Regions from separate parts of the Pseudodesulfovibrio indicus genome, predicted to be linked through region 1. Evidence: predicted binding sites of a transcription regulator. Region 1 holds the regulator's gene; the other holds the start of a gene.
What was found. The regulator sigma-54, encoded in region 1, starts transcription at its own class of promoters, with help from an activator protein. The targets are predictions, from matches to a motif close to CTGGCACGGNNNNTGCTT.
Positions count from the first base shown of each region.

Region 2: a site for sigma-54 is predicted at 4,188-4,205, ahead of AWY79_RS10680 (VgrG-related protein). Genes of this name have one in related genera too.

Region 1 covers NZ_CP014206.1:2,584,011-2,598,567, forward strand. The annotation lists gene AWY79_RS11580 (TIGR03905 family TSCPD domain-containing protein) at 156-467, shown strand; gene AWY79_RS11585 (hypothetical protein) at 706-1,053, shown strand; gene AWY79_RS11590 (SDR family NAD(P)-dependent oxidoreductase) at 1,093-1,920, opposite strand; gene yidD (membrane protein insertion efficiency factor YidD) at 2,177-2,377, shown strand; gene AWY79_RS19030 (hypothetical protein) at 2,426-2,632, shown strand; tRNA gene AWY79_RS11595 (tRNA-Ser) at 2,747-2,842, opposite strand; gene AWY79_RS11600 (NifB/NifX family molybdenum-iron cluster-binding protein) at 3,184-3,576, opposite strand; gene AWY79_RS11605 (nucleoside deaminase) at 3,654-4,088, opposite strand; gene AWY79_RS11610 (phosphoribosylformylglycinamidine synthase subunit PurQ) at 4,150-4,965, opposite strand; gene AWY79_RS11615 (CTP synthase) at 5,139-6,785, shown strand; gene kdsA (3-deoxy-8-phosphooctulonate synthase) at 6,790-7,593, shown strand; gene AWY79_RS11625 (KdsC family phosphatase) at 7,586-8,110, shown strand; gene lptC (LPS export ABC transporter periplasmic protein LptC) at 8,111-8,728, shown strand; gene AWY79_RS11635 (LptA/OstA family protein) at 8,712-9,590, shown strand; gene lptB (LPS export ABC transporter ATP-binding protein) at 9,591-10,316, shown strand; gene rpoN (RNA polymerase factor sigma-54) at 10,557-11,975, shown strand; gene hpf (ribosome hibernation-promoting factor, HPF/YfiA family) at 12,010-12,552, shown strand; gene AWY79_RS11655 (PTS sugar transporter subunit IIA) at 12,555-13,004, shown strand; gene rapZ (RNase adapter RapZ) at 13,021-13,902, shown strand; gene AWY79_RS11665 (PTS sugar transporter subunit IIA) at 13,905-14,342, shown strand; gene AWY79_RS11670 (PTS sugar transporter subunit IIB) at 14,353-14,557, shown strand, end outside.
Region 2 covers NZ_CP014206.1:2,398,092-2,412,648, reverse strand. The annotation lists gene dksA (RNA polymerase-binding protein DksA) at 65-427, shown strand; gene AWY79_RS19550 (NFACT RNA binding domain-containing protein) at 455-1,984, shown strand; gene AWY79_RS10685 (PAS domain-containing protein) at 2,127-3,095, shown strand; gene AWY79_RS10680 (VgrG-related protein) at 3,150-4,127, opposite strand; gene mutY (A/G-specific adenine glycosylase) at 4,236-5,330, opposite strand; gene gpmA (2,3-diphosphoglycerate-dependent phosphoglycerate mutase) at 5,343-6,089, opposite strand; gene AWY79_RS19365 (hypothetical protein) at 6,162-7,229, opposite strand; gene AWY79_RS19360 (tetratricopeptide repeat protein) at 7,172-8,818, opposite strand; gene AWY79_RS10660 (glycosyltransferase family 2 protein) at 8,894-9,754, opposite strand; gene AWY79_RS10655 (glycosyltransferase family 4 protein) at 10,033-11,139, shown strand; gene AWY79_RS10650 (lytic murein transglycosylase) at 11,146-12,033, opposite strand; gene AWY79_RS10645 (dual CXXC motif small (seleno)protein) at 12,080-12,286, opposite strand; gene AWY79_RS10640 (TolC family protein) at 12,291-13,745, opposite strand; gene AWY79_RS10635 (MogA/MoaB family molybdenum cofactor biosynthesis protein) at 13,848-14,557, opposite strand, start outside.

The sequences.
Region 1 (14,557 bases):
CGAACGGAAGACGCGAGCTCTCTCCGGCGGTCCGGCTGGACCGTCGAGGGCCGTCAATGTCCTGCGCCGTGTGTCGGCATGCCGCAAGGAAGGGCGAACGTTGATCTCGACCGGATATCCGGTCTGAATCTTTTATCAAAATGGATTGTATAGACATGGAAAATCTACAAGTGGCCCCCATGGTCCGCACCCACTCCCTTCGCAACAAGGTCGAACATTTCGTTCCCGAAGCCAACGTCTGCACCAAGGAAATCGATTTCGTGGTGGACAACGGCTCCATCGACTACGTCCACTTCGCCGGAGGTTGCGAGGGCAATCTCAAGGCCATCGCCTCCATGATCGAGGGCATGAACGTGGACTTCGTCATCGACCGCTTCAGCGGCATCACCTGCGGCTCCAAGTCCACCTCCTGCGTGGACCAGTTCTGCCAGGCCCTGACCGAGTACCTGGGCAAGAACAAGCGGTAGCCCCCGCCGTCCCCGGTGTCGGCCGGGAACATGAAACGACAAAGCCCCGAATCCGGCGATTCGGGGCTTCTTTTTTTTGATCGGGTGCGTTCATCGCGTTTCAGGCATCGACCGGGAGCAAAGCCCGCAAACGGGCCGAATCCCCTATTGACCTGCCCGGGGCAGGGGAATAGCCTCCCTTGCACAAACTTCCCCATCGTAAAGGAAAACGATGTCGGTCAGCTACTCCATAGATAATATGGGCGATCACCTGTGCGTGACGGTTCAGGGCGTCATCTCCAAGAAGGACGACGCGCTGGAGTTCGGCATTTCCTTTCGGCAGAAGGCGGAGGAGCTTGGTCTGAAGCGCATCCTGATCGATTGCCGACAGGCCCGAATCGAGCTCAGTTATTTCGAATCGGTGCAGTTGGCGAAGCACATCGAAAGCTCGGGGTTTATCTTCCAGGGAAACAGGATCGCCCACCTGATAGCCCCGGAACAGGTTCGCCTCTTCGCCGACTACAAAACTCCCGCCGCCAATCGCGGATTTTTCTTCGAATTCTTTACCGACCAAGACAAAGCGCTGGCCTGGCTGCTCAAGGACTAGGTCGGCCCGCCGCCGGACGCCCTGGCTTTCCGCGCCGGATCAGAGCTTGCGGATCAGCTTGTGGAGACCCTTCTCGCGGTCCAGGACGGCGTCCAGGATCATGGCCACCAGGCCGCGCAGGACGAACAATGGCACCCAGCGGCGGGGGACGATGATGCGCGGCGCGCGGCGCTCGACGCCCCTGACCACGGCCTCGGCCACGGTTTCGGGCGTGATGGCGTATTTGAGGGGGCCGGGAAAGGCGAGGCGCTGAAGGCGGGTGGCGATGCGATTGCCGCCCAGTGCCGGAGAAGCGAGCCGGGTCTGCACCCAGCCGGGGATCAGGACGCCCGCCGTGGCCCCGGACCCGGCCAGCTCGCCGCGCAGGGACCGGCCGAGCATCTCGATTCCGGCCTTGGACACGGCGTAGGGCGCGGCGGTGGTCCCGTTCATGAAGGCGTAGATGGACGAGGCGAGCAGGATATGCCCGCCGCTTTGCAGGATGTGCGGCAGGCACGGCTTGACCGTCCGGTACGCGCCCATCAGGTTGACCTCCAGGACCCGCTCGAACTCGGCCCGGCCCATGTTGGCCACGGTGGCGGGCTCGTTGACGATCCCCGCATTGGCAAAGACCATGTCCAGCCGCCCGAACCGCTCCAAACCCTCGCGCACCGCGCGCTCCATCACCTCGGCGTCGGTCACGTCCGCCGCCAGGCAGAGCACGTCCCCGCCCAACGAATCGGCCAGCCGCTCGCACGCAGCCGACTCCAGATCGACCAATACCAGCCGCCCGCCCCGCGCGTGCAAGGCCTCGGCCACAGCCTTCCCGATCCCGTTCCCCGCCCCGGTGATCAGGATGACCTTGTTCTCAATGGAAAATGCAGACATGCGGCAGATTCGCACCTGAGGGACGGATGATCAACCCCTTTGTGCGGGGGGGGAGGGGAAAAGATGTTGGAGCAACGTCGGAAGGTGGTTCGTGCGTTGTAAAATTCTGGAGTTACAGGGTTTTGAGGGTGGTGGCTGGGTTTTTCTTCCGCATGCGTAAACTCATGGTTTGTATTCGTAAATAATACTAAAAGTCCTAGATATTGCGATCGCAACACTTGCTGAGTCGGAACTATCGGGGTATGTGTTGTTAAATATGAAGAAATTGGTTGTTTTGTGCATTAGACGCTATCAGCAGACCGAGACCGCGTTACACGCGCGGTGTCGCTTTGAACCGACTTGTTCCGAGTTTATGATTTTGGCAATTGAGAAATATGGATTGGTCAAAGGTTTGTTGGTCGGATTTAAACGGTTGTTGAGGTGCCGTCCGCCGCACGGCGGGATTGATTACCCTTAAACAGAGTAGGTGCTTGTGCAATATCAGTATAAAACTGTCCCTGGACCGGTGGCGCTGCAGATCAAAAACGAACGTGAAGCCGAGTCTGCTATCTCCAGCTTTGGCGAGTTGATCAACTCACATACTCATGGGGGGTGGGAATTTTATTGTATGGAAGATATCACGACAAGTGAGGCTCAAGGGTGCTTTGGCTCAGGGCCGCCTAAAAGCACTGTTTATAAAATGCTCATTTTCCGCAAATGTTGTGATGATTAGCCTTAGGCACACTAGAAGTGCGAGGCTGGGCAAAGAGTTCAGCCGTACTAAGTAACGCGTTCATCCTAGCTTTAAAAAAGGGTTGCAGCAGCTGCTGCAACCCTTTCAATTTTCTGGCGGAGAGGGTGGGATTCGAACCCACGTACGGGCTATTAACCCGTAACTCGATTTCGAGTCGAGCGCGTTACGGCCGGACTTCGCTACCTCTCCTGGTGGCTCTCGCCGTTGTGGAATTGGGTATATAAACAGACTCGGCGCGGCTGGCAAGCAACTTTTGGGGTTGCGGGCGGTTGGAGGGGGGAATTGCCGGGAGCGGATTGTGGAGAAGATAGAGGAGAGGGTGGGGTGATTGGTGAGGAAAGAGGGAGCGGTCGAATGTCTTGGACAAGGGGGCCGAGGTTTGCCGGAGGTTGTGGTCCGTTGCGGTCGGGACGGTCGGGCTTCGGGCGGGCGGGGGGCGTGCGGGGTCGGTTGCGGTTGGTTGCGGAAACGGGAAAACGCCTTGCTGCGTGGGCAACAAGGCGTTTTGCGGTTTCGTTGGGGTCGGCGGTCTAGAGCGGCTTGAGGTGGCTGTGGCCCGGCTCGTCGTCGTGGTGGTCGCAGTCGTGGTGGTCGCAGGTGATCTGGTTGTCCTTGAGTTCGCCTTTGAGCCACTTGTTGATGACCACGTCGATGGGGCCGGAGCAGCCGCGAATGACCTCGATGCCCGCCTTCTTGAGAATGTTCAGCGCGCCCTGGCCCATATTGCCCGCGAGCATGACCTTGACGCCGCGCTCGGCCAGGATCGGGGCGATGTCGGATTTGCAGCCGCAACCCTGGGGCGATTCCATGCGCTCGCTGAAGACGATCTTGTTTTCCTCGTTGACCGTTATCAGGGTGTAATGGTCGCAGTGGCCGAAATGGTCGTCGATGTCGCCTTGGCGGGTGGGTAATGCTACTATCATGAGCTTCTCCTGAATATCTGAATGGGTTTCGATGGGAGCAAGTTAAGGCCCGTATCCCGATTGTAAAGGGCGGGCCGCTATTTTCTGCGCTCCAGGAAAAAACGCTTCAGCAGGGCGGAACATTCCTGGCCCATGACGCCCTCCACGGTCCACAGCCGGTGGTTGGCGAAGGGCAGGGCGCAGCCGTCCAGGTTCGAGACCAGGGCTCCGGCCCGCTCGTCCCTGGCCGCGAAGACCACTCCGGCCACGCGGGCGTGGAGCAGCGCGCCCGTGCACATCAGGCACGGCTCCAGGGTCACGGCCATGATGGTCCCGGTGAGCCGGTAGTTGCCCACGGCGGCTCCCGCCCTGCGCAGGCAGAGCACCTCGGCGTGGCCGGTGGGGTCGTTCAGGCCGATGGGGCCGTTGTGGGCCGAGGCGATCAGCGTGCCGTCCGGGGCGAACAGGGCCGCGCCGATGGGCGCCTCGCCCGCCTTGGCCGCCAGGCATGCCTCGCCGAAGGCCACGTCCATGAGACCGCGCCAGGTGGTCCCGGCGGGCGGCTTGGGCGCGGTGGGGCAGGCCACGGGCGGCCTACCTTTCCTTCAGATAGCGTACCCCGGCTTCGAGCATGGTCAGGCCGAGCGGGATGTCCGGGTCGGTGCCTCGGGTCCAGGACGGATGGTTGGTCTTGTGGTTGTAGGCCTCGGGGTGGGGCATGAGGCCCAGGATGCGCCCGGTGGGGTCGGTCAGCCCGGCGATGCCCAGCGGGGAGCCGTTGGGATTGTACGGGTACTCCTGGGTCACCTCGCGGGTCTGCGGGTGGACGTACTGGACCGCGATCAGGTTGTTGTCCTGCAACGCCTGGAAGGTGGCGTCGTCCATGGGGATGATCTTGCCCTCGCCGTGACGGATGGGCACGTCGAGGTATTCGATGCCCTTGGTGAACACGCAGGGCGAGGCGGGGTTTGCCTTGAGCCGTACCCAGCGGTCCTCGAACCGGCCGGAGTCGTTGTAGGACAGGGAAACCTGGCGTTCGAAGTATTTGCCGCCGATGGCCGGGAGCAGGCCGAGCTTGCAGAGCAGCTGGAACCCGTTGCAGATGCCGAGGATGATGCCGCCCTTGTCGAAAAATCCCTTCAGCTGGTCGAGGACGGGCTTTCCGTCCGCGTCGTTGGACCACCGCCAGCGCAGGGCCGCCGCCTGGGCCGCGCCCAGGTCGTCGCCGTCCAGAAATCCGCCGGGGCAGAGGAGGTAGTTGTAGTCGTCCATGCGGACGTGGCCCGCAGCGAGATCGGAAAAGTAAACGATATCGGCGTTATCCGCACCAGACTCCCGCAGGGCGTAGGCGGATTCCTTCTCGCAGTTGGTGCCGTATCCGGTGATGACGATGGCGTTGACGCGGGCCATGAAAATCTCCTCTTCGTATTGACTTTGTCGCAGTACCCTGCAAAATTTGCAAAGCAGCAATGTGCTGGACCGGAACATACGTGTCCGACGCACGACAGTCAACATGGCCCGCGAGCGAGGCGGGTTATGATATATCCTTCTAATTCAAGCTTAAATAAGGGGCTTTTCGACGTATGAAAACCAAGTTCATATTTATTACCGGTGGTGTTCTTTCCTCTCTGGGCAAGGGACTGGCCGCAGCATCCATCGGGGCTCTCCTTCAGGCCCGGGGCCTCAAGGCGACCATCCAGAAACTCGATCCCTACATCAACGTCGACCCGGGGACGATGAACCCCTTCCAGCACGGAGAGGTGTACGTCACCGATGACGGCGCCGAAACCGATCTGGACCTCGGTCATTACGAGCGCTACCTCGGCACCGCGCTCAGCCAGCAGAACAACTACACCTCCGGCTCCATCTACAACTCCGTCATCCAGAAGGAACGGCGGGGCGACTACCTGGGCGGCACCGTGCAGGTCATCCCGCACATCACCGACGCCATCAAGGAGGCGGTCATCAACCTGCCCAACGGCGAGGACGTGGCCCTGATCGAGATCGGCGGCACCGTTGGCGACATCGAAGGCCAGCCGTTCCTGGAGGCCATCCGCCAGCTCAAGAACGACCTGGGCAAGGAGAACGTCCTGTTCATCCACCTGACCCTGGTGCCGTACATCAAGGCCGCCGGAGAGCTGAAGACCAAGCCCACCCAGCATTCGGTCAAGGAGCTGCGCTCCGTGGGCATCCAGCCCGACATCATCATCGCCCGGTCCGAAGTGCGCCTGCCCGAGGACCTCAAGAAGAAGATCGCCCTGTTCTGCGACGTTGACCAGGACGCCGTGTTCACCGGCGTGGACGTGGACTCCATCTACAAGGTCCCGCTCGAATTCTACAACGAAGGCGTGGACCAGAAGATCGCCATTCTCCTGAAGCTGCCCGCCAAGAACGCGGAACTCGCCCCCTGGGAAAACCTCGTTCACAGCCTGGACAACCCCGAGGGGTCGGTCAAGATCGGCATCGTCGGCAAGTACGTGGACCTGACCGAGGCGTACAAGAGCCTGCACGAGGCGCTCATCCACGGCGGCGTGGCCAACGACGTCAAGGTGGAGCTGGAGTACGTCAACTCCGAGAAGGTCACGGCGGCCAACGTGGACAAGAAGCTCAAGGGGCTGGACGGCATCCTGGTGCCCGGCGGCTTCGGCTCGCGAGGCATCGAAGGCAAGATTTTGTCCATCAAGCACGCCCGCGAGAACAACATTCCGTTCTTCGGCATCTGCCTGGGCATGCAGTGCGCCTGCATTGAGTTCGCCCGCAACGTCATCGGCCTGGAGGGCGCCAACTCCGAGGAATTCGACAAGACCACCCCGCACAACATCATCTATCTGATGAAGGAGTGGTACGATTTCCGCACCAAGAAGACCGAAACCCGCTGCGAGGAATCCGAGAAGGGCGGCACCATGCGCTTGGGTTCCTATCCCTGCAAGCTCAAGAAGGACACCAAGGCCTTCGCCGCCTACAAGACCACGAACATCGACGAGCGGCACCGCCATCGCTTCGAGTACAACAACAAGTACATCGAGCAGTTCGAGCAGAACGGCATGGTCCTGTCCGGCACCGCTCCGGACGAGTCCCTGGTGGAGATCGTCGAGCTGCCCGGCCACCCCTGGTTCCTGGGCTGCCAGTTCCACCCGGAATTCAAGTCCAACCCCATGAACCCGCACCCGCTGTTCCGGGAGTTCATCAAGGCCTCTAAGGACGAAAAGGGCAAGAAGGGCAAGAAGTAATCCGATGGCAGACCTTTACGCAGCCAGCAAGTCCGGCCCGTTCATTCTGGCCGGACCCTGCGCCATTGAAAGCCGGGAGATAGCGCTCAAGACCGCCGACACCCTGGCCGGACTGGCCTCCAAGCTGAATATCCCGCTGGTCTACAAGAGCTCCTTCGACAAGGCCAACCGGACCTCGGTGACCAGTTTCCGGGGCCCGGGCATGGAAGAAGGCCTCAGGATCCTGTCCGAGGTCAAGGCGGCCACCGGGCTGCCCGTGGTCACGGACATCCACCACCCCGAGCAGGCCGCCCCGGTGGCCGAGGTGGCGGACGTGCTCCAGATTCCGGCCTTCCTCTGCCGCCAGACCGACCTGCTGGTGGCCGCGGCCGAGACCGGGCGTATCGTCAACGTCAAGAAGGGCCAGTTCCTGGCCCCCTGGGACATGCAAAACGTGGTCGGCAAGCTCCGCGCCGCGGGCAACGAGCACATCTGGCTCACGGAACGCGGCTCCACCTACGGGTACAATAACCTGGTGGTGGACATGCGCTCCTTCCCGCAAATGCAATCCTTCGGGGTGCCGGTGATCATGGACGCCACCCACTCCGTGCAGTTGCCCGGAGGGCTGGGCGGCGCGTCCGGCGGGCAGCGGGAGTTCGTCTCCGTGCTCGCCTGCGCGGCCGTGGCCGCCGGCGCGGACGGCGTGTTCATGGAGGTCCATCCGGACCCGGACAAGGCGCTCTGCGACGGCCCCAACTCGCTGCCTCTGGCCCAGGTGGAATCCCTGCTCCGGAAGCTCCTGGCCCTGTGGGAGGTCGCCCGTGGCTGACGCCTCCCTGCTCGCGAAAAACATCAAACTGCTGGTGCTCGACGTGGACGGCGTCCTCACGGACGGCGGTTTGTATTACGGCGACGACGGCATCGCCATGAAGCGGTTCAGCGTCCAGGACGGGCTGGGCATCAAGATGGCCCAGGCCGTTGGACTGGAGATCGGCGTCATCACCGGCCTGGACCAGAAGCCGGTGGAGGCCCGGGTGCGCGAACTGGGCATCCGGCATTATCACTCCGGCAAGCACAAGAAGGTCCCGCTGTTCGAGGACATCTGCGCCAAGGTGGGCGTGGACCCGTCCGAGGCCGCCTACATGGGCGACGACTGGATCGACCTCGGCCCCATGGCGCGGGCCGGTCTGGCCCTGTGCGTGCCCAACGCCGTGCCGGAGGTCATCGAGGCCGCCGACTGGGTGTCCACCCGCAAAGGCGGGAACGGCGCGGTCCGCGAGGCCATCATGTTCATCCTTGAGGCCCGAGGTCTCAAGGAGCAGGCCCTGCAACGCTGGGTGGACTAGATGAAAGGGCGTCCCGCGCTGACCCTGTTCCTCATCTTTGCCTTCGGCCTGCTGCTCGGCCTGGGCATCAATGCGGTCTTTTTCTCCGATCCCATCGTGGAGCCCGACACCACCGCTGAATCCACCCCGGCCTCGCGCCGCCAGTTGTTCGAGGACGCGGACGTGTCCGCCGAGGACATCGAGCTGGTCCAGGGCAAGCAGGGGAGCATGGACTGGAAGCTCCAGGCCAAGACCGCCAAATACAACCAGGGGCTGGGGCTGATCGCGGTGGAATATCCGCAGCTGACCGCCTTTTTCGGCGAGGATCGCCAGGAGGTTTACGTCCGCGCCGATCGGGGCGAGGTGGACCAGGAGAACGACAACCTGACCTTGTACGACGGCGTGAGCGGACGGTTCGGCGACATCGCCCTGGATGCCCAGCAGCTTGATTATGTGGGCGCGATAGGTAAGGTGTACCTCAAGGGCGGGATCACCGTGCGCCGCCCGGACATGACCATCCAGGCAAAGGCCCTGGAAATAGACCTGGTGGCCCGCCAGATGGTGGCTGCCGGGGGCGTCGAGGCGCTGCTGGCCCCGGAGGGGCTGGAGAGGAGTCCTCTGAATGAAAACAAGGAATAAGACGTTGCTGAAGACGTTTCGCTGTCTGTTTTTCGTGCTGGCGCTGACCGCGCTGCTGGTCCCCGTCTCCGCCGTCGCCCAGGACTGGGGCGAGGTGCGCGAGGCCACGGTCAACCTCAACGTGCGCAGCAAGCCGGACCGCTCCGGCGAGCACGTCCTCACCCTGACCAAGGGCGAACGGGTGCGCACGGACTTCGCCACGGACGGCTGGGTGGCCATTTTCCGGCTCGACCAGGCGGACCGCGACGAGACCAAGGCCCTGGGCTACGCCAACGCCAAGTTCCTCAAGGTCGTGCCAGCCGAAGCCGTTGTCGCTGCAAAGCCCGAACCCCAGCCCGAACCCGCGCCTGTCGCGGTCGAGTCCGGGGAAGGGGAGGTCAAGGCCGAGGTGGCCGCGACGCCGCCGCCCGCGCCCGTCCAGGCGGGCACGGACCCGAACCGGCTTCCGGTGAAGATCACCTCCGACCGCATGGTCTACGACGAGTCCGGCAAGGTCGTGTCCTTCGTGGGCAACGTGGTGGCCGAGCACGGCGAGCTGACCCTGTGGGCCGACAAGCTCTCCGCCTACCTCTCGGACAAGGATAAAAAGAAGTTTTCCGCCGACAGCGTGGACCGCATCGTGGCCGAGGGCAATGTCCGGGCCAAGAAGGGGACCACCGAAGGGTCCTGCGGCAAGCTGACCTACTTCGTCGGCCCCCAGCTGCTCAAGATGGAGCAGAGCCCGCTGCTTCAGGACGGCCCCAATTCCCTGACCGGCGAAGTGATCAACTTCCACGTCCGGGACAACCGGTCCGAGGTCATCGGCGGCGACCAGCGGGTCAAGGCGATCTTCGTTGCTCCCGGCAGCATGAAGGTGCAGTAGATGGCCACCGGTCTTCGAGCCACGAACCTGTCCAAGCGGTACGGCCAGAAAGAGGTCGTGCACGGCATCGACATCGAGCTGAACAAGCGCGAGGTGGTCGGGCTGCTCGGCCCCAACGGCGCGGGCAAGACCACGACCTTCTACATGTTGGTGGGCATCGTGGCCCCGAACACCGGCCAGGTGGTCCTGGGGGACGAGGTCCTGACCGGCAGGCCGCTCCACGAGCGGGCCAGGCTCGGCGTCAGCTACCTGCCCCAGGAGAGTTCCATCTTCAAGAAGCTGACCGTGCGTCAGAACCTGGAGATCATCCTCGAGCAGACGGCCATGAATTCGCGCCGACAGCGGGCCAGGGCGGATGAATTGATGGAGATGTTCACCATCACCAAGCTGGCGGACCAGGCTGCCATGTTCCTGTCCGGCGGCGAGCGGCGGCGCCTCGAGATCGCCCGCGCCCTGATCCTCGACCCGCAGTTCATCCTCCTGGACGAGCCGTTCGCGGGCATCGACCCCATCGCGGTCATCGACATCCAGGAGATTATCTCGGTGCTCAAGTCCATGGACATCGGCATCCTGATTTCGGACCACAACGTTCGTGAAACGTTGAATATCTGCGATCGCGCCTATCTCGTCTACGAGGGCACGGTCATCCTCGAAGGGTCGCCGGAGGAAATCGTCAAATCGAGCCGGGCCAGGCAGATTTACCTGGGCGAAGACTTCCGGCTCTAGCCGCGAAACCGCGCATTTTTTGCGCTTTCCGGATTTACACGGTTCCCAAAGGTTGGTACACTTTTTTCATACTCGCGTATATCCGCTGGATTATTAATGGAAACAGGACGTTAACACAATTGTGTTGCGTCCTTTTCTTGCATGTGGCATAGTTGAACCGAAAAAAACTTCCCGCAGCCGGGAAAAAAGTAAAAATATCCGGCGAGCGATATTGTGAAACCGTAAAGCGAGCAGGGAATCATGGGATTGGAACTTCGGCAACAGCTCAAGCTCACACAGCAACTGGTCATGACGCCTCAGTTGCAGCAGGCCATCAAGCTGCTGCAGCTCTCCCGTCTGGAGCTGCTGGAAACGGTACAGCAGGAACTATTGGAAAATCCGTTCCTGGATGAGACCGAGCCCGAGGTGGAACCGCAGGAAACGCCCGACCCACGGGAAGTCCTGACCGAGGCCCAGGCCGAGGAAGAGCTGGTCCGCACCGCCGATTGGGAAAACTATCTCGGCGAATTTTCCTCGACCTCCAAGCAGGCCCTGTCCCGGGACTCCGAGATTCCGGAGGAGGGGATGTCGTTCGAAGCGCGCCTTGCCTCCAAGCCTTCGCTGGAAGGCCACGTCACCTGGCAGATGCGGCTTTCGGATTTCACGGAGCACGAAGTGGCCATCGGCGAGGTCATCCTCGGCAACATCGATTCCAACGGCTATCTCCAGGCCTCCATGGAGGAGCTGACCTCCATGATTCAGGCCACCGACGAAGAGGTGGAGTCGGTCCTGATGCGCATACAGCGCCTGGACCCCGTGGGCGTGGCCGCCCGTTCCCCCCAGGAGTGCCTGCTGGTTCAGATGGAAGTCCTGGGCTACGACGATCCGACCCTGGTCTCCCTGGTGCGCGACCACCTGGAAGACCTGGAGAAGAACCGCTACAAGCCGCTGGCCCGCAAGTTCAAGATCACCATGGAAGAGCTCAAGGACTACCTCGACACGATCCAGACGCTCGACCCCATGCCCGGCGCCAGCTTCTCCAGCACCGAGCCGCACTACGTCTCGCCCGACGTCTTCGTCTACAAGTATGGCGAGGACTTCGTCATCATCCTCAACGAGGACGGGCTGCCCCGTTTGCAGATGAACAGCTTCTACATGGATTCCATGAAGGGCGCGGCGGACAAGGAGAAGGAATATTTCCAGGAAAAGATGCGTTCCGCCGCATGGTTGATGAAAAGTCTGTACCAGCGGCAGCGAACCCTGTATAAAGTAGTCGAGTCCATTGTCGGCTTTCAACGGGGGTTCTTCGAGGAAGGCGTGACAAAGCTCAAACCCTTGATCCTCAAGGAGGTCGCGGAAGACATCGAGATGCACGAATCCACCGTGAGCCGGATCACGACCAACAAGTACGTTTCAACCCCCCACGGCATCTACGAGTTGAAGTTTTTCTTCAACTCCGCCCTGGACCTGAACGACGGTTCCCAGGTGGGCTCGGAGAGCGTGAAAGCGCTCATCAAGCAGATGATCGCGGATGAAGACACGAAGAAACCGCTCAGCGATGAACGGATCGGCGAGATCCTCAAGGAGAAACTTGACGTGAACATCGCCAGGCGCACGGTCGCCAAGTACCGTTCGGCAATGGGTATTGCTTCGTCATCCAAGCGCAAGCAGTATTTCTAGTCTGCTTGCCGGACACACAACCAGGAGGCAGCGTATGAACATCAGCTTCACTTTCAAGAACTTTGAGCCGTCCGATCACCTCAAGGGTTACGCTGAAAAGCGTTTTGAAAAGGTTGCGAAGTACGTTTCCGATGCGGAAGCAGATCTCCAGGTGAACCTGCTGGTCGAGAAGTTCCGCCACAAGGCGGACGTGATCCTCAACTCGGATCGCATTCACATCTCGGCCTACGAGGACTCCGAGGATATGTATTCCACCATCGACATGGTCCTGGACAAGCTGGAAGCCCAGCTTCGCAAGATGCGCGAGAAGATGAAGAACCGCCCCAGACAGGCGCGTCCCAATAAGATGGTGCAGATGAACTACATCTCCTTCGATGAGATCGGAGCCGGAGCGGCCCCGACCATCGTCGGCACCGACGCATACGAGCCCAAGCCCATGTCCGTGGACGAGGCCGCCATGCAGCTGGATGCCCTGGAGAACGAGTTCCTGGTCTTCCGCAACGCGGAAACCGAAGGCGTCAACGTTATCTACAAGAGAAAGAACGGCGATTACGGCCTCATCGACCCCGGAAACTAAGCATGAAACTCAGTGATTACCTGGCGAAGGAACTGATCCTTCCCGAGCTGCAGTCCGAGACCAAGTCGGACGTACTCAATGAACTGGTCGCCCCCCTGGGCGAGATATATCCCGAGATGGACACGGACCTAGCGGTCCGTGTCCTTCTCGATCGCGAGCGCCTCGGCTCCACCGGCATCGGCGACGGTATCGCCATCCCCCACGGCAAGCTGGAGAACCTGGAAAAGGTCATGGTCGTGGTCGGGCGAAGCCGAAAAGGAGTCGAGTTCGAAGCCCTGGACCACAGCCCGTGCGGCATCTTCTTCCTGGTCCTGGCCCCGGAACAGGTGGCGGGCATGCACTTGCGCGTGCTGGCCCAGATCTCCCGGCTGCTCAAGGACGAGGAGTTCCGCAAGGCGTTTCTCGCGGCCGACGGGTTCGACGGCCTCTGGTCACTCCTCAAGGACGTCTAAAACCCGGCAGGCCGTTTTGACCCCGACAAATCCCTTTCCCGTCGTCATCGTCACCGGGCTCTCCGGTTCCGGGAAGTCCACCGCCCTCAGGGTGTTCGAGGACCTGGGATTCTTCTGCATCGACGGGCTGCCCTGCGAGATGTCGCCCAAGCTGGCGGACCTGATCCTCAAGTTCGACACCAAGTATCGCGGGTTGGCGCTCGGCATGGACCTGCGCCAGTTCGAGTTCGTCAACGGCTGGGACGAGGCGTTGCAGGGATTCGCCGATCTCGGCATCCTGCCCCAGGTGGTCTACCTGGAGGCCAAGATGGGCGAGCTGGTGCGGCGCTATGCCACCACGCGGCGGCCCCACCCGTTGGAGAGCCGCAACCTCGGCCTGGAGCAGGCGCTCGAGATGGAGCGCGAGCTGCTCGAACCGGTCCGCTTGGCCGCGGCCCTGGTCATCGACACCACGCATTATTCCATCCACGACCTGCGCCGGGTGATCCAGACCAAGTGGTCGGCCATCGAGGAGGCGGGGAAGGGGATGCGCGTTCATATCATCACCTTCGGCTTCAAGTACGGCGTGCCGTCCGAGGCTGACCTGGTCTTCGACCTCCGCTTTTTGCCCAACCCCTATTTCGACGAGAACCTCCGGCCCCTTTCCGGCCTGGACAAGGCGATCTCCGATTACGTCCTGGACAACCCGGTGGGGGAGGGGTTCATGCAGCACCTGCTCGATTTTCTGACCTACACCCTGCCGCTCTATGCGGACGAAGGGCGGTACCGGATCACCCTCGCACTGGGCTGCACCGGAGGACGCCACCGGTCCGTTTCCGTGGCCGAGTCAGTGCTGGCATCCCTGAAGAAAAAAGGGTATACGGCAACGATTGAACATCGACACATGGAACTCGGCTAGACATGGCGGCACAGACTGAAAAGAAGAACGTTCCCATCGGCGTAGTCCTGGTCACCCACGGCACACTCGGCGAGACCCTGCTCAGGGCCGCGGAAATGGTCATGGGTGCGCAGGAAAACTGCATCGCCATCGGCGTGGACGTGAACAAGGGCGTGGACGAGACCCTGGAGGCCGTGCGCAAGGCGATCCAGTCCGTGGAGAAGGGCAACGGCGTCGTGGCTCTGACCGATCTCTTCGGCGGTTCGCCCACCACCATGTCCCTGTCATTGATGAAGTCCGAGAACCTGGAGGTCATCACCGGGGTCAACCTGCCCATGCTGGTGGCCACCCTCCAGTCCCGCACCATGAAGCTGCCCGCACTGGCCGAGAAGGCCATGGAAGCAGGGCAGCAGGGCATCAAGGTCGCAGGGGCGATGCTGCGCAGAAAAGCAAAAAAGTAGGGTGCCCGCCGTGTTTCTCGTTCGCATAGACAACCGCCTGATTCACGGCCAGATCATCGAAACATGGCTGCCCTACACCGGAGCCAAGTCCGTCATCGTCGCCAACGACGACCTCGCTCACGACATTCTCCAGCAGGAGATCATGTCCCTGGCCATCCCCCAGACCGTGGACAGCACCTTCGTCTCCGTGGACGAGGTCCAGGGCGTGGTGGCCG
Region 2 (14,557 bases), 190 kb from region 1:
TTAAAAAAGGGGTTACACCCGCGACTCCTCAACAGACTGCCCACTCCTAGAGGGGAGGTTCATAATGGAAGCGAATGATCTGAAGTACTTCAAGGAAACCCTTAACGGCATGCTCGACGACATCCTCAAGAAGAGCGAGGCTACCATTGAGGACATGACCGAGTCGGGCGAAGTCTACGCCGATCCCGCTGACCGGGCCACGGCCGAGAGCGACCGCGCGTTCACCCTGCGGCTGCGCGACCGCGAACGCAAGCTGATCAAGAAGATTCAGAAGGCCATCAACCGCATCGACGACGGCGAGTTCGGCCTCTGCCAGGAATGCGGCGACGACATCTCCATCCCGCGCCTCAAGGCCCGGCCCATGACCACGCTCTGCATCAACTGCAAGAGCAAACAGGAAGAAGACGAGGCCGTTCGCGGCGACTAGCCGCCGTCCTCTCTGCGCATACCGGCCATGGAAGCCAACTTTTTCCGCTTCCTCTGCGCCGGACTTGCGCCCGCTCTTACTGGCCGCCGGATCGACAAGGTATTCGGCCCGGCCCCCGGCGTATGGGTGCTCGACATCCAGAACCCGGGCCACCCCCTGCATCTGATATTCAGGCCCGCCCGACCGGCGGGCCATTTATTTCTGTCCAACACCAAGCCGGTCAACCCGCAGACCGCCCCGGCCATGGCCATGTGGTTCCGCAAGCGGCTGAGAAACCGCAAGATACTGGGCGCGGTGGCCGACTGGCCCTCCCTGCGCCTGGCCCTGCACCTCTCCCCGCGCACCGACCCGGACGGCAAGACTTTCCTGCTTTTCGACTGCCGCAGCGGGATGTCCCTTGAGGACGAATTGCCCGCCGGGTTCGGCGACGCGCCGGACTGGCCCGCCCTGGAGGACGTCCTGGGCGACCCGGACATCTGGCGCGAATACCCGCACATCTCCCCGCCCCTGCGCCAGGCCCTGGCCGCGCTGCCCGAGGACCAGGCCCACGCGCTGTATTTCAACGTGGCCACCGGTTCGTCCGAGACCTTCCACCTGGCCCGCCAGGGCGACGGATGGGCCGCGCCCCTGGCCTGGCCCGCGACCAGGGACGCCGAGACCTTCGAGTCCGCCCTGGAGGCGGCCACGGCCTACGGCGAACGCGACCTGTTCCCCATGCTGGAAATGGAGGAGGACAAGGGACAGACCCTCCAGCTCAAGCGGCTGCGCAAGAAGGTGAAGCGCAACCTGGCCCGGCTGGACGAGGAGGAGGGGCGGCTGAGCGCGCTGCTCGACGAACAGGTCCGGGCCGAGGCGTTGCAGGCCGAGCTGTACCGGTTCAAGGACGCCGAGGGGCTGGAGTCCGTGGACGTGGCCCACCCCGAGCACGGCCCCATGACCGTACCGCTGAATCCGCACCTCTCGCCCACCGAAAACATGGAGCGCTATTTCAAGCTGGCGTCCAAGGCGCAGCGCGGGTTCCCCCACGTGGCCCGCCGCCGCGCCGAGCTGCTCGAGCAGCTCGCCCGCATCGACGAAGGCAGCCTGACCCCGCAGCCCGCGCCCGGCAAGGCAGCCGACGGCTCCGAAGGCCCCGCCGCCCTGCCCAAGCGGTTCCGGGGGCTGGCCGTCAGCCTGTTCCGCACCACGGACGGGTTCACCGTCATCCGGGGCAAGAACAAGAAGGCCAACCACGACATCCTGAGCAAGGCCGCCTCGCCCTTCGACTACTGGTTCCACGTGGAGGACGGCCCCAGCTCCCACGTCATCCTCAAGCGCGACCACCCCGGCCAGGCGGTCCCGGAGCAGAGCCTGGTCCAGGCCGCCGTGCTCTGCGGACTGAAGAGCTACCGCAAGGACGACGGTAAGGCGGACGTCATGTACGCCCTGGTCAAGGACGTGCGCAAGGTCAAGGGATTCAACCTCGGCCAGGTGGCCGTGGACCGCAAGGAAGGCACCCTGCGCGTGGACCTGGACCCCGGCCTGGAGACCTCCCTGGCCCGCCCCGTCGATTTATAATCCTTGAAGACTGGACACCGTCCCCGAGGCGAGGCAAAGTCCGAGAATGGCGGCTCCCCCCTGCGCGGGAACCGCCGTATCGGCACGCCCGCCGCCCCTGAGCGGCAGCCGCGCAGGACACGATCAAGCGAGGCAGGCTAAGATGGAGACCGCACAATTCGAAAAATGGGACACCTACCTGGTCCACGAGCATGAGCTCATCGAACGCGCCATGGCCGTTCTGAAGCAGAACCTCGACGCCCTGGAACAGGGACGGCACGACCCGACGCAGCTGACCCGCGCACTGGATTTCCTGCTGGAGTTCGGGGACAAGGTCCACAACCGCAAGGAGGAGGACCATCTCTTCCCGCTGATGCACCAAAAGGGCATCCCGGTGGAGGGCGGCCCCCTGGGGGTCATGCTCCGCGAGCACGAGGCCGAGCGCGAGCTCCTGGCCCGGATGATGCTCGCCGTCCCCGGCCTCGACACCCTCTCTCCGGAGGAGAGGGACAACTTTTGCCGGGAGGGGATGGACTATCTGCGCATCCGGGCGGAACACATCTGGAAGGAGAACGACGTGCTCTACGCCATGGGCCGCCAGGTGCTCTCCCCGGACGAAGGGGCCGGACTGGTGGACGCCTTCAACGCCATTGACCTCGCCGCCTACGGGAACCGGGCCAAGGAAAATTTCCTGGCCATGATCGAGGAGATGGAGAGCGTCGGAAAGATGCGCACGCGGCTGGTGGAAAACCTCACCCCGGACCAGCTGCACGGCATCCTGGAGACCCTGCCCTTCGAGGTCACCTTCGTGGACGCCGAGGACACGGTCGCCTACTTCAACAAGCTGGACAAGCCCAAGATATTCGCCCGGACCCGGTCCGTGGTCGGGCGCAAGGTGCAGAAATGCCACCCGCAGAAGTCCGTGGACACGGTGGAGAAGATCGTCGAGGGGTTCAAGGCGGGGACCCACGACAAGGCGGAATTCTGGATCGATATGGGCGAAGAGACCATCCTCATTCGCTATTTTCCGGTCTACGGGGACGACGGGACCTACCTCGGCGTCTGCGAGGTGACCCAGGAGGTGGGCTGGATCAGGCGGCTCCAGGGCCAGAAACGGCTGCTCGACTGGTAAAAAAAGGGAGCGCGGCAAACCGCGCTCCCTTTTTTTCCGTCCCGGAAATCTCCCCTAGACCATCCGGTTGACCGACATCTTTTCGAGCATGTTCAGGGCCAGGCTCTTCTCCTCGTCCATGCGGTTGGCGACGCTCCGGCGCACCCGCGCGGTGGAGGCCCCGAACTGATCCTTGCGCGTCTCGTACACGCCCTTGATGAGCATGGCGTTGAAGTCTTCGTCGCGGCCGTGGCCCACGAACCGGTCGATGACCTTGTTGAAGATGTTGGCCGCGCCCGTGGGGCCGTGCTGGACCGAGGTGGACCAGAGGACCTCGCGAAGGACCGGCGGCGCGTTGTCGAAATCGAGCCCGGTACGGCGCAGGATCATCTCCCTGGCCGGATCGTAGGTGTTGGAAGCGATGAAGTCGTGCTGGGCCTTCTCGAACCCGACGGGGTCCTCGGCGGCGATGGCCTTCCACTCCACGGGCATGGCCCCGCCCTTCTCCCCGGTATCCGCCGGTCCCGCCGCGCGCAGCCGGTCCGCCCAATCCGGCCTGTGCCCGTCGAGATAGGACAGAAATTCGTCCATGGTCCCGGTCCTGGAGGCGATCTGGTATTTGCCGTAGGAGGTGCCGCCCACGCGGTCCCAGCCGATGGCCCCGACCCCGGCGTCTCCCGACTCGAACCGGGCGGACAGCTCGCCGGGAATGCGCCTTCCGTTGCCCGGCAGACCGGCCTGCCGCACCGGGGCGGCCCCGGCGGCGGGCGCGGACGGGGTGCGGACCGCCGCCTCCTCGCGCATGATCCGCGAGATCACGGACAGCGCCTCCATCATCATGTTGTCGTTGATCATGGACACGTCGAACGAGGACGCATTGTCCTCTCCGTGCCCACCCTGGTCGGCCTCGCCGAAAAGGTGCTGCGTCATGCGCATCTGGTTGTCGTAGGCCGCCTTGATGTGCGCCAGCCGTTTCTGCTCGGACACGGAGTCGCCGGTGGCGGGCCGCGCCGCCCGCATGAACTCGTATCCGCCGATCTTCCCAATGGACATGTTCCACTCCTGCCTTTGAACGTCAAAAAATTGGCCCGAAAGAGGGTCCCGACGGTGGAAAAGCAAGGGCTGTGCCGAACGGCGCAACCGATTGGAATGGTGTAAAAATCAGGAATCGAACAGATGGGCGAAGCGGACGTCGGCGCGCATGGTCTCGGCCAGCCGTCGGTGGCCCGAGGGGAAGGCGTAGCCGTCGAGGCGCGCCGGAGGCACGAACCCGCCCTCCACGGCCTCGTTGAAGACCGGGGGCGCGGGATCGCCGTCAAAGGCGCACAGGAAGCAGTGCATGGTCACCCGGTAGCGGGTATAGCTGTAGCGGACCACGGTGATCTTCTCCACCGGGCGCACGCGCAGCTCCACCTCTTCCATGTATTCGCGGGCCAGGGCCAGCTCCGGGGTCTCGCCCTGCTCGATGCACCCGCCCGGGAACTCCCACAGACCGGGCCAGACGTCGTCCGGCTTGCGCTTCTGGATGAGCACCCTGCCCTCGTGGAGCAGCACCCCGGTGGCCATGTCGATGCGGATGACCTCCTTGGGCGCGGGCAGCACGGGCCGCTCGGCCACGGTGCCCCGGGCCAGGGCCGCGCAATGGTCGCGCACGGGGCAGCCGGCGCAGTCCGGGTTCTTGCGGCAGACCAGCGCGCCCAGCTCCATGATTGCCTGGTTGAAGTCGCCGGGCCGGTCCTCGGGGATCAGTTCGCGGACGGCCTGCTCGATGACCGCGCGCCCCTCCCTGGAGCGCACCGGTGCGGCCACGTCCAGGAGCCGGGCGAAGACCCGCAGCACGTTGGCGTCCACGGCGGGCTCGGGCAATCCGAAGGCGATGGAGGCCACGGCCCCGGCGGTGTAGTCGCCCACGCCCGGCAGGGCGCGGATGTCCGCGTAGTCGGCGGGGAAATCGCCGCCGAACTCGTCCATGACCAGGGCGGCGGCGCGGTGCAGGTTGCGGGCGCGGGTGTAGTAGCCGAGCCCCTCCCAGAGGTTGAGCACGTCCTCCTCCCCGGCCTCTGCCAGGGAGCGGATGTCCGGGAAGCGGGCCATCCAGCGGTTGTGGTACTCCACCACCCGGTCGATCTGGGTCTGCTGGGCCATGATCTCGGAAACCCAGACGGCGTAGGGATCGGGGTCCCGCCGCCAGGGCAGGTCCCGTTTGCCCGCGTCGTACCAGGCGAGGAGTTGTGTGGTGAATCCGTTCCCGTCCATGCCGGGGTAGAGTTACCCTCCCTTGGCCTGGTTGGCAACCGCTTCGGCGGCCTTGGCCGCGGCCTCCTGATCGCCCAGGTAGTAATGGCGCACGGGGGTCAGGTCGTGGTTCAGCTCGTAGACCAGCGGCAGCCCGGTGGGGATGTTCAGGGTGGTGATCGCCTCGTCGGACATGGAATCCAGGTACTTGACCAGCCCGCGCAGGGAGTTGCCGTGGGCCACGATGAGCACCCGCCGCCCGGCCTGTACCTGGGGGGCGATGGTCTCGAACCAGTAGGGCATGGTCCGCTCGATGGTGGTCTTGAGGCTCTCGCAGCGCGGCAGCTCGTCCGGGGCGAGATCGGCGTAACGCCGGTCGCGGCCGGGAAACCGCTCGTCGCCTGGGTCCAGCCCGGGCGGCGGGGTGTCGAAGCTGCGCCGCCAGACAAAGACCTGGTCGTCGCCGTATTTCTTGGCGGTCTCGGCCTTGTTCAGCCCCTGAAGCGCGCCGTAGTGCCGCTCGTTCAGCCGCCAGGTGCGGTGCACGGGCAGCCACATAAGGTCCATCTCGTCCAGCACGCGCCACAGGGTGCGGACGGCCCGCTTGAGCACAGAGGTGTAGGCAACGTCAAAGGTCAGCCCCGCCTCCTTGAGGAGTTTGGCGCCGTCCAGGGCCTCTCGGACGCCCTGCTCGGTCAGGTCCACGTCGGTCCAGCCGGTGAACCGGTTCTCCAGGTTCCATTCACTCTGTCCGTGTCGGATCAGTACCAGCTTGTGCATGTTTCCTCCGCTTCGATTCCGGTTATCGAAACGGAGCATAACCCGGATGGGGGATTGTTGGGAAGGGTCGGATCAACGCCGCCGGGAAGCCTTGCGGATTTCATCGTCGATCTGCTCGAAAAGCTCGCGCTTGCGGCGGTCGAAGGACAGGGCGCTCTTGACCGAAGCCACGGCCAGACAGAGGATGCTCAGGATGATGACCAGCCCCTTGGATATCTCCCAGCGCTGATTGGCGTCCTTGATCATGTCCAGGATGTAGTTGCCCTGGATGTCCTTGGTGAAATAGATCAGCGCGGGCAGTCCCACCAGAAGCAGCCCCAGGCCGACCAGCTCCAGCCAGATGAAATTGCGGCCGAGCATGAGGGTGAACAGCGTGGAATCCCGGACGATCCGCAGGGTCACGAGGCGGCCCTGGAGGCTGTGGATGTGCTCCTCGATCTCGTCCACGAATTTCAGCGACTTGCGGAAGTTGTCCGCATCATTGAGGTGCTGGGTCCTGATCCAGTTGATCTTGTCCACGCAGAAGTTGAACTCCCGGTTGAACTCCAGGAGCAGCCGGGGAAACGGGAACCAGGCGGCCTCCCGCTGGATTTCGCGCAACCGGTCGGAAAGATATTCGATGTTGGCGTTGATGCGCTTGACCTCGCGCTTGACCTCGGCGCTGAGCGCGGTCTGGAACCGCTCCGTGCCCTTGAGCATCTGCTGGTAGGCCACGTAGTTGCTCGTCAGGCTCAAGTTCTTGAGCCGGTCCAGCTCTTCGTTGGCGGTCTCGAAATAGGGATGCCCCTCGTCGAACCGCTTGGCGATGTCCTCGGTCAGGGAGTTGACCTCCTCGCGGATATCCTCGGCGGTGGTCTCGGCCTGGTTCCATTTCTCCCACAGCGCGCCCATGAGCTGCACCCGGCCCCGCTCCAGTTCCGGGTCCAACAGGATGCGGTTGAAGATGTTCGGGTCGCGGGAGATGAGATCGAAGAGGATGTCCATGGCTTGGCCGGTGAAGCCCATCTTGACCATGCACACCGCCTGCCGGTAGACCGGCTGCACCCAGGTGGGCGCAACGGTGTTGACCCGCTTGTAGGTGTTCACGGCGTCCTTGAGGTTGCCCTCCACTTCCATGAGCCGCGCCTGGAGCATGGCCATGGTCGCCTGTTGCAGGGGGTGTAGCTCATGCGCTCCGCCTCCTGCCAATGGAACATGGCCTGGCTCAGGTCGCCCTGCTCCAGATACCAGTAACCCCACAGGGACTGCGGCTGGTAACTCCTGGGATATTTGGCCTGCGCCTCCTTGAGCAGCCGCTCGGCATCCTCCATCTGCCCTTGTTCCAGGGCTTCCAGTGCCTCCCAGATGTATTCGCCCTCCTGGGGGGCCAGTTGCTTGAAGCCATCGTCCCATTCCTTGTTCCGGCTGCGCCAGACCAGCTTCAGGGTCCGCAGCTGAACCGAAGCGTTGATCTCGAAGACCGCGCGGGCCGTGAGGCTCTTGGCGTCCTTGCGCTCCTCCATGACCCGCTGGATGTCGGCCCGGAAATTGCCTTCGCTGATTTCGGAATCAAGCCCCGCGAAGCCCGAGGCCAAATCGTCCAGGTTGGTCTTGGCCAGCAGATGCCAGATCTGGGGCTGGGGCGCGGACAGCCGCTTGGACGGGCATTGGGAGGGCGGATGGTTCTTCAGGCCGCAGTAGAAGCACTCGACGGCGCCTTCCGCTCCGGCCAGGGCGTTGGGCATGGGCACCTGAAGGGTGCCGTAGTCCATGCCCTCCTCGCCGTCGCGCAGGGCCAGGGTGCACCAGGAATCGAGGTTGATCTGACTGGTGCCGAAGCGGGCCTCGTTCATGCGGAACCAGGGGTTAAGCAGGAAGCCGTCCATGAACCGTACGTGCGGGAAATCCGGGGTCATCCGGTTCCAGTCCAGGCCGACCTTGCGGGGCAGGTCCGAGGAAAACGGCAGGTTGGCCTGGGGGGTGGCCACCATGACCACGGGCCAGTACTTCTTGTCCGCAGCCTCCTTGTTGCGCCGGATGAGGTTCATCATCTCGGTGCAGAAGGTCCACAGGAGCCGGAAATTGTCCAGGGGCAGGAGGATCGCCCCTTCCTTGATGTCGGAAATGTATTTCAGCCCGAGCCGCTGGAGCACCTCGATGATGTCCGCGGAAAAATCGCGCCAGCCGAGGATGCTCTCCTTGTCGGACATCTTTCCCAGCGGCTTGATGATGAAGTACCAGCGGCGGGTGGATTCATAGTCCAGTCCCTGGTCCGCCACCAGCCGCAGCCACTCCACGTTGGCCAGCCCCTCCATGGGCCCGGCGGATTCCGTGGTCAGGCCGTGGACGGTGTGGACCTCGTCCTTGAGCTTGGGGTGAACCACCACCTCGAAGGCGGTCGGAGAGGCAACCTTCTGCCGGTCCAGCTCCACGGAGAGCGACACCGAATGCGACAGGTCGTACCCCACCAGGAAGGTCAGGGGCACGATCTGACAGAACACGGGCATGGGGTTCACGCGGGCCCAGACCTGGAGCCGGGCGATGGCCCGGAAAACCTCGGTGGTGTTGCAGTACCAGAGTCCCTGATCCGTGTCCTTGGCCACGCACAGCGCGCCGTACTCCTGCAGGGTGTTGGTGACCGTGTTGTTCAGGTCGCCCCTCCAGGCCAGCCAGACGCCGAAACCGGAGGCCACCAGCCTGGACTGGCTGATTTCGGGGAGATTATCCAAGAGTTTGGCTAGGATCGGCACATGCTCACCTTACGCCCGGACAGCGTCTGATTGCAAATGGAAAACCATGCGGGCAAAACAACCGCCCGGCATGCGCTAAGACAACGTATTCAAGGGAATTTCTTTCCCGTCGCGGACCATGCAAAACAGGGTCCAAACGCGGTCTGCCTCTTCCTTTTTGTCTCTCTTTTCGCACCCTTGCATATATATCTCCACCTTGCGTCGCAGGGCGTCCAGGGCCGACTCGCGCTGCCCGTCGTCAAGTTTTCGGCTTTGCAGGATTTTTACCAAAGCCCGTATGCGGTGCAGGTCGGCGCAGGGAACGCACACGGACAACTGGTCCGCCCTGCCGCCGTGCTTGACCGTCAGCGGCTCCCGGACCAGCCCCACCGGGAAGTGAAGGCAGGCGCGCAGCCACATGTCGTAGTCCTCGCAGGACGGCATGGCCGTGTCGAAGGGTCCCATGACCTCCCAGGCGCGCCGGGTGAACATGGTGCACGACGGGCTGATCAGGCACATCTCCAGGGAGGCATCAAAGAACCAACCCTCGGGCCGGGCATACCGGGCGGGCTGGTTGACCCGCTTGCCGTTGCGGACCCAAATCTCTTCGGTCTGGGATATCTCGAATCCCTTGTCCGCCATGTAGCCGAGCTGGGCCTCCAGCTTGCGCTCCATCCATTCGTCGTCGGAATCGAGCAACGCCATGACGTCGCCCCGGCACCGGGCGATGCCCGCGTTGCGCGCCCCGGACACCCCCTGGTTCTCCTGGCGGAAGCTCGTGATGCGCGGATCGGTGTACCGGGCCAGGACCGCGTCCGTGCCGTCGGTGGAGCCGTCGTCGATGACGAGGCACTCCCAGTTGCCGTAGCTCTGGGCCAGGACCGAGTCCAGCGCGCGAGGCAGGAATTCCGCCCGGTTGAAAGTCGGCAATATGATGGATACAAGACTGTTTTTCATGTATATCCCCAGTAGCTTTAAATAATCTTGAATCCGGGCTGTTCAAAAATGGCGAGATGCGAGGCGCAAAAAAATTCAAGATTGAAAGGCAGTTCCTGTAGGCGAGAGTTTGAACTTTTTGCCGCATAACAACGTCATAAGATCTTGTACGGCTCGAAGACTCGCCTACAATTCACTTAACGAAGCAGATCGCCGTTTTTCAACAGTCCGGTAAAACCTTGCGTTCGGTGTCGCTACCTGTCATGTTGTGTACCCAACAGTCCACCCAGGCGCAATCAATGAAAATATTCCAAGTCATCAATGTCCGCTGGTTCAACGCGACGGCGTGGTACGCCATCACCTTGAGCAAGCTCCTGGCCGACGCGGGCCACGAGGTCCTGGTGCTGACCCAGGCCGGAACCCTGTCCGAGGCCGCCGCCGTACAGGCGGGGCTGCGGACCGTTTCCGTGGACCTGAACACCACCAACCCCGTGCGCTTCGCGGGCGCGGCCAAGCATATCATACAACTCCTGCGCACGCACCGCCCGGACATCGTCAACTGCCACCGGGGCGAAGGGTTCTTCCTCTGGGGGCTGCTCAAGCTGTTCGGCTTCCGCTACAAGCTGGTCCGCACCCGCGGCGACCAGCGCCCGCCCCGCTCCGACGCCCTGAACCGCTGGCTCCACGCGGGCGTGGCCGACGCCGTGGTGGTCACCAACCGGCGCATGGCCGATTATTTCCTGCACAAGATGCGCACCCCACCCAACGGGCTGTGGCTCATACACGGCGGCGTGGACACCGAGAGGTTCCGCTTCGACCAGACCGGGCGCGACCGGGTGCGCCGGGAGTTCGGCTTCGGTCCGGACGACCTGGTGGTCGGGTTGCTGGGCCGGTTCGACCGGGTCAAGGGCCACCAGGAGACCATTCGCGCCGTGGCCAAACTGCGCGCCGAAGGGATCGCCAACATCCGGCTCTTCCTGATCGGCTTCGACACGGCCATGACCAGCGACCAGATCAAGGCCCATATCGACGAGGCGGGAATTGCGGACATCACCCGCATCAGCGGCAAGCGCGACGACGTGGCCGCCTGCGTGTCCGCCCTGGACGTGGGCGTGGTCGCCTCCCTGTGGTCCGAGGCCATCGCCCGCTCCGCCCTGGAGATCATGGCCGCCGAGCGCCCCCTGGTCTCCACCGACGTGGGCGTCATGCCGGACCTCGCCTTTCCCGACCTGCTGGTCAAGCCGGGCGACGTGGACGGACTGGCGCGCGCCGTCACCCTGGCCGCCCGCCCGGACAAGCGCGAGGAGACCCTGGCCGCCCAGAAGCGGACCATGTCCCAGCTGACCCTCGACGAATTCCTCAAGCGGACCCTGAATCTCTACCAGAGCTTGCTCGACGGCGCCTAAGCCCGGTCAGCCCCCGAAGAGCTCCCTGGTCTTGGCGATCTTTTCGGCCACGGCCAGGACCGTCATGGCGTAGCTCTCGGAGTGGTTGTAGCGGTAGATGACCCTGAGCTTCTGCTCCCAGGTCAGCGAATCCTTCCAGCCGTGGCTGGCCACGTAGTTGGCCATGCTGTGCAGGGCGTCGCGGGTCTCGAACAGATCGATGCGCCCGTCGCCCGATCCGTCGCGGCCGTAGTGCCCGACGCTGGTGGGCATGAATTGGCATAGCCCGATGGCCCCGTAGACCGAACTGGGGATGGACAGCGGGTCCTGATTGTTGCCTCTGGCGTAGCGGATCAGCGCCTTCAGCTCCTCGTACGCCCAGTCCCCCTTCTCCTCGGTGCGACGGACCAGCCACGCCCTTGTCTCGGCCTTGATGTCGGTCCGCTCGATGCGGTCCTCGATGAGCGAGAAATCGCGGGCCAGGGCCATGGAGGCCAGGATGGTGAACGCGTTGTAGTCCCCTGTGGTCATGCCCAGCCGCGTCTCCAGGAGCATGAGGGCGGTGAGCACTTCCCCCGGCACCCCGTATTCCTCGTGGATGACGACGAAGTCCGCGCGGTGCTCGCGATAGAAGGCGTAGGCCCCGGCGATGAGCAGCGGATTGAGGTAGCGGTCCATGACCTCCGGCTCCGGCGGCGGGCCGGGCTCGCGCGTGGACAGGCGGGTGTTGAGCAGGACGTTCATCTTCCGGGCCATGATCTCCGGGGAGAACTCGAGGTCCGGGCTGGAAAAGAGGTAGGCGGTCTTGCGCCGATCGAAGCCGTCGGCGGCCAGCCGGTCCACCAGCGGGTCCCACAGAGAACCGGCGAACGCCGCCCCCGCCAAGGCCAGGACGAAAAGAAAAACGGCGGCCAACGCGGTTGCGATGGCCGCGCGTTTCGTGCGGTCGGTGTGTCGGGAATCAGATTCTGTCCATGGGGACAAAGCCCATTTCCTCCTCGAAATCCTCGTCCATCTGGTCCGAGAACTCCTTGAGATCATAATCCTTCCCACAGGCGGGACAACGGAGCGTCACCTCGCGGCATCCCCGGTAGGCGGTCAGGTCGAGCCCGCAGGAGGCGCACTCCATTCCCCTGGCCTCCCAGGTGCGTTTGCGGCCGAAGACCATGTTCTTACTTGATCTCTTTGAGACCGAGGTTCTTCTCGCCCATGGCCACGTACAGGGCGGACACGGCGGTGCCGTAGTCGGCCAAGGCCTGGGACAGCTGAGCCTCGGCAAAGGTCAACCGCTCCTGGGCGTTCAACACGTCGGTGTTGGTGCCCACCTGGGCCTGATAGCGGGCCACGGCCATGCGGTAGGCCTCTTCGGCCGCAACCACGGACTTCTGGGCCACGGAGATGCGGTCGGCGGCTTCCTGGATGTTCAGCAGGGAACGCTTGACCTCGAATCCGGCGTTGAGCCGGGTGTTCTCCAGTTCGGCTTCCATCTGCTTGACCACCTGGGCGAACTGCCTGGAGTTGTAGTAGTCGGAACCCCACTGGAAGATGTCCATGGATGCGCCGACGCCGGCAGTCCAGTATTCGCTGGCCCGTTCGGAGTAGGCCCCGCCGCCGTTCAGGCCGGGATCGTCACCGCGGTTGACGTAGTCCCAGGTGGCGTCCACCTGCGGATAGAAACTGCTCTCGGCCATGGTCACGTCCTTCTGGGCCATGTCCACGGACTTCTGGCCGATGAGCAGGTCGGGACGGTTGGCGTAGGCGCGGGTCAGGCAATCCCTGAGGGACAGATCGAAGGGAATATACTTCAGCTCGCCCACGTACTCGACTTCGGCCTCGATGGGAATGTTCAGCAGGGTGTTGAGCTGGGCCTCCTGGGTGGAGACGTTGTTGCGCGCCCGGAGCAGTTCCTGCTTGGCGGTGGCCAGGTCGACCTCGGCGTCCAGGACCTCGGCCTTGGGCCGCAGTCCCACGTCGTAGAAGGCGGTGGTCACCTTGAGCTGGGATTCCAGGCGGGCCACGGAATCCTCGGCGCTCTTGACGTCCATGCGGGCCTTGAGCAGCGACAGGAAGTTGGACTGCACGCTCTCGACCAGGGTCAGCTCGACGTTGGTCAGCTGGGCCTCGGTGGACTCCTTGTTCAGCTTGGACTTCTGCCAGCCGGCCAAAAGGTTGAAACCGGTGAACACGGGCTGGGTCAGGTTCAGGGAGCCGACCCAGTCGCTGTGCTCGTTGCTGGAGGTATACTTGCGGTCGTAGTAGGTGTACCCGTAGGTGCCTTTCAGGGCGGGTCCGAACTTTCCGAGGGCGGAATTCTCGCCGAACTGAGCGCCCTGCAGCTGGGCCCGGATGCCGGTCATGGACGGGTTGGCATTCAGGGCGCGGGTCACGCACCGCTCCAGGTCGAAGGGACCGGAGATGCCCCCGTCGTCGGCAACGGGCGCGGGCGCGGGCTGCGTCAGGATCGGCGCGGGCTGTTCCGCCTGCTGGTCCATCGCCGGAGCGGGCTGGGCGGTCTGCGCTCCATCCGGGCCTTGGGCCGGAGCGGCGTCCTGGGCAGAGGCAATCCCGGCACCGGCCAAAACGACCGTGAGAATCAGAGCCAAAAACAAATACCGTTTGCGGTGCATATAGTGGTTCCTGCTTGAAATTTGTGCGCTAAGTTGCATCATCAACAATCAACAATTTGACCTTCTACCAACTCTCTCTCGACCTCGCAAGCCCTAATGCGGTCACAGCCCCCGCAGCGCCGCGCAGTCCGACGGGTCTCCCTGGAGTTTCTCCAGGGTGTGCCTGAACGTGGGCAGAAGCGGTTCCAGGCACTCGGCCACGGCCTTGGGACTGCCGGGCATGTTGACGATCACCGCTCCGCCCAGGGTCCCGGCCACGGCCCGGGAAATGGCCCCGTGCGGGGTCTTGGACAGGCTGGCCGCGGTCATGGCCCGCTCGAATCCGGGCAGCCTCTTCTCGATCACGGCCAGGGTCGCCTCGGGAGTGATGTCCCTTGGGGCCACCCCGGTGCCGCCGGTGGTCAGGATGAGGTCGAACCCCTGGTTCAGGGCCAGATCCGTGAGCAGCCCCTTCAGCTCTCCGGTCTCGTCCGGTATGACATATCCCTGCTCGTAGCAGAGATCGAGCTTTCCGGCCACCATTTCGCCCACCAGGGGGCCGGATTCGTCCACCCGCTCTCCCCGCGATCCTTTGTCGCTCAAAGTGATCCAGGCCAGGGCGAAGCCGGTCCGCGAGACCTCGAAGGGTCCGCTCCCCGGCTCCATCCCTTCCGGGGCCTCCAGCAGGTACAGGGGCCGGGACGCATTGTCCGCGCCCTGGCCCAGCCAGGAGCAGGAACGGACCACGAATGTCCCGCCCGCTCCGTTCAGGCGGTCGCCCACGCGCAGCCGGGGCCGAAAGAGGTCCATGACCACCGTGCCCGGAATCGGGT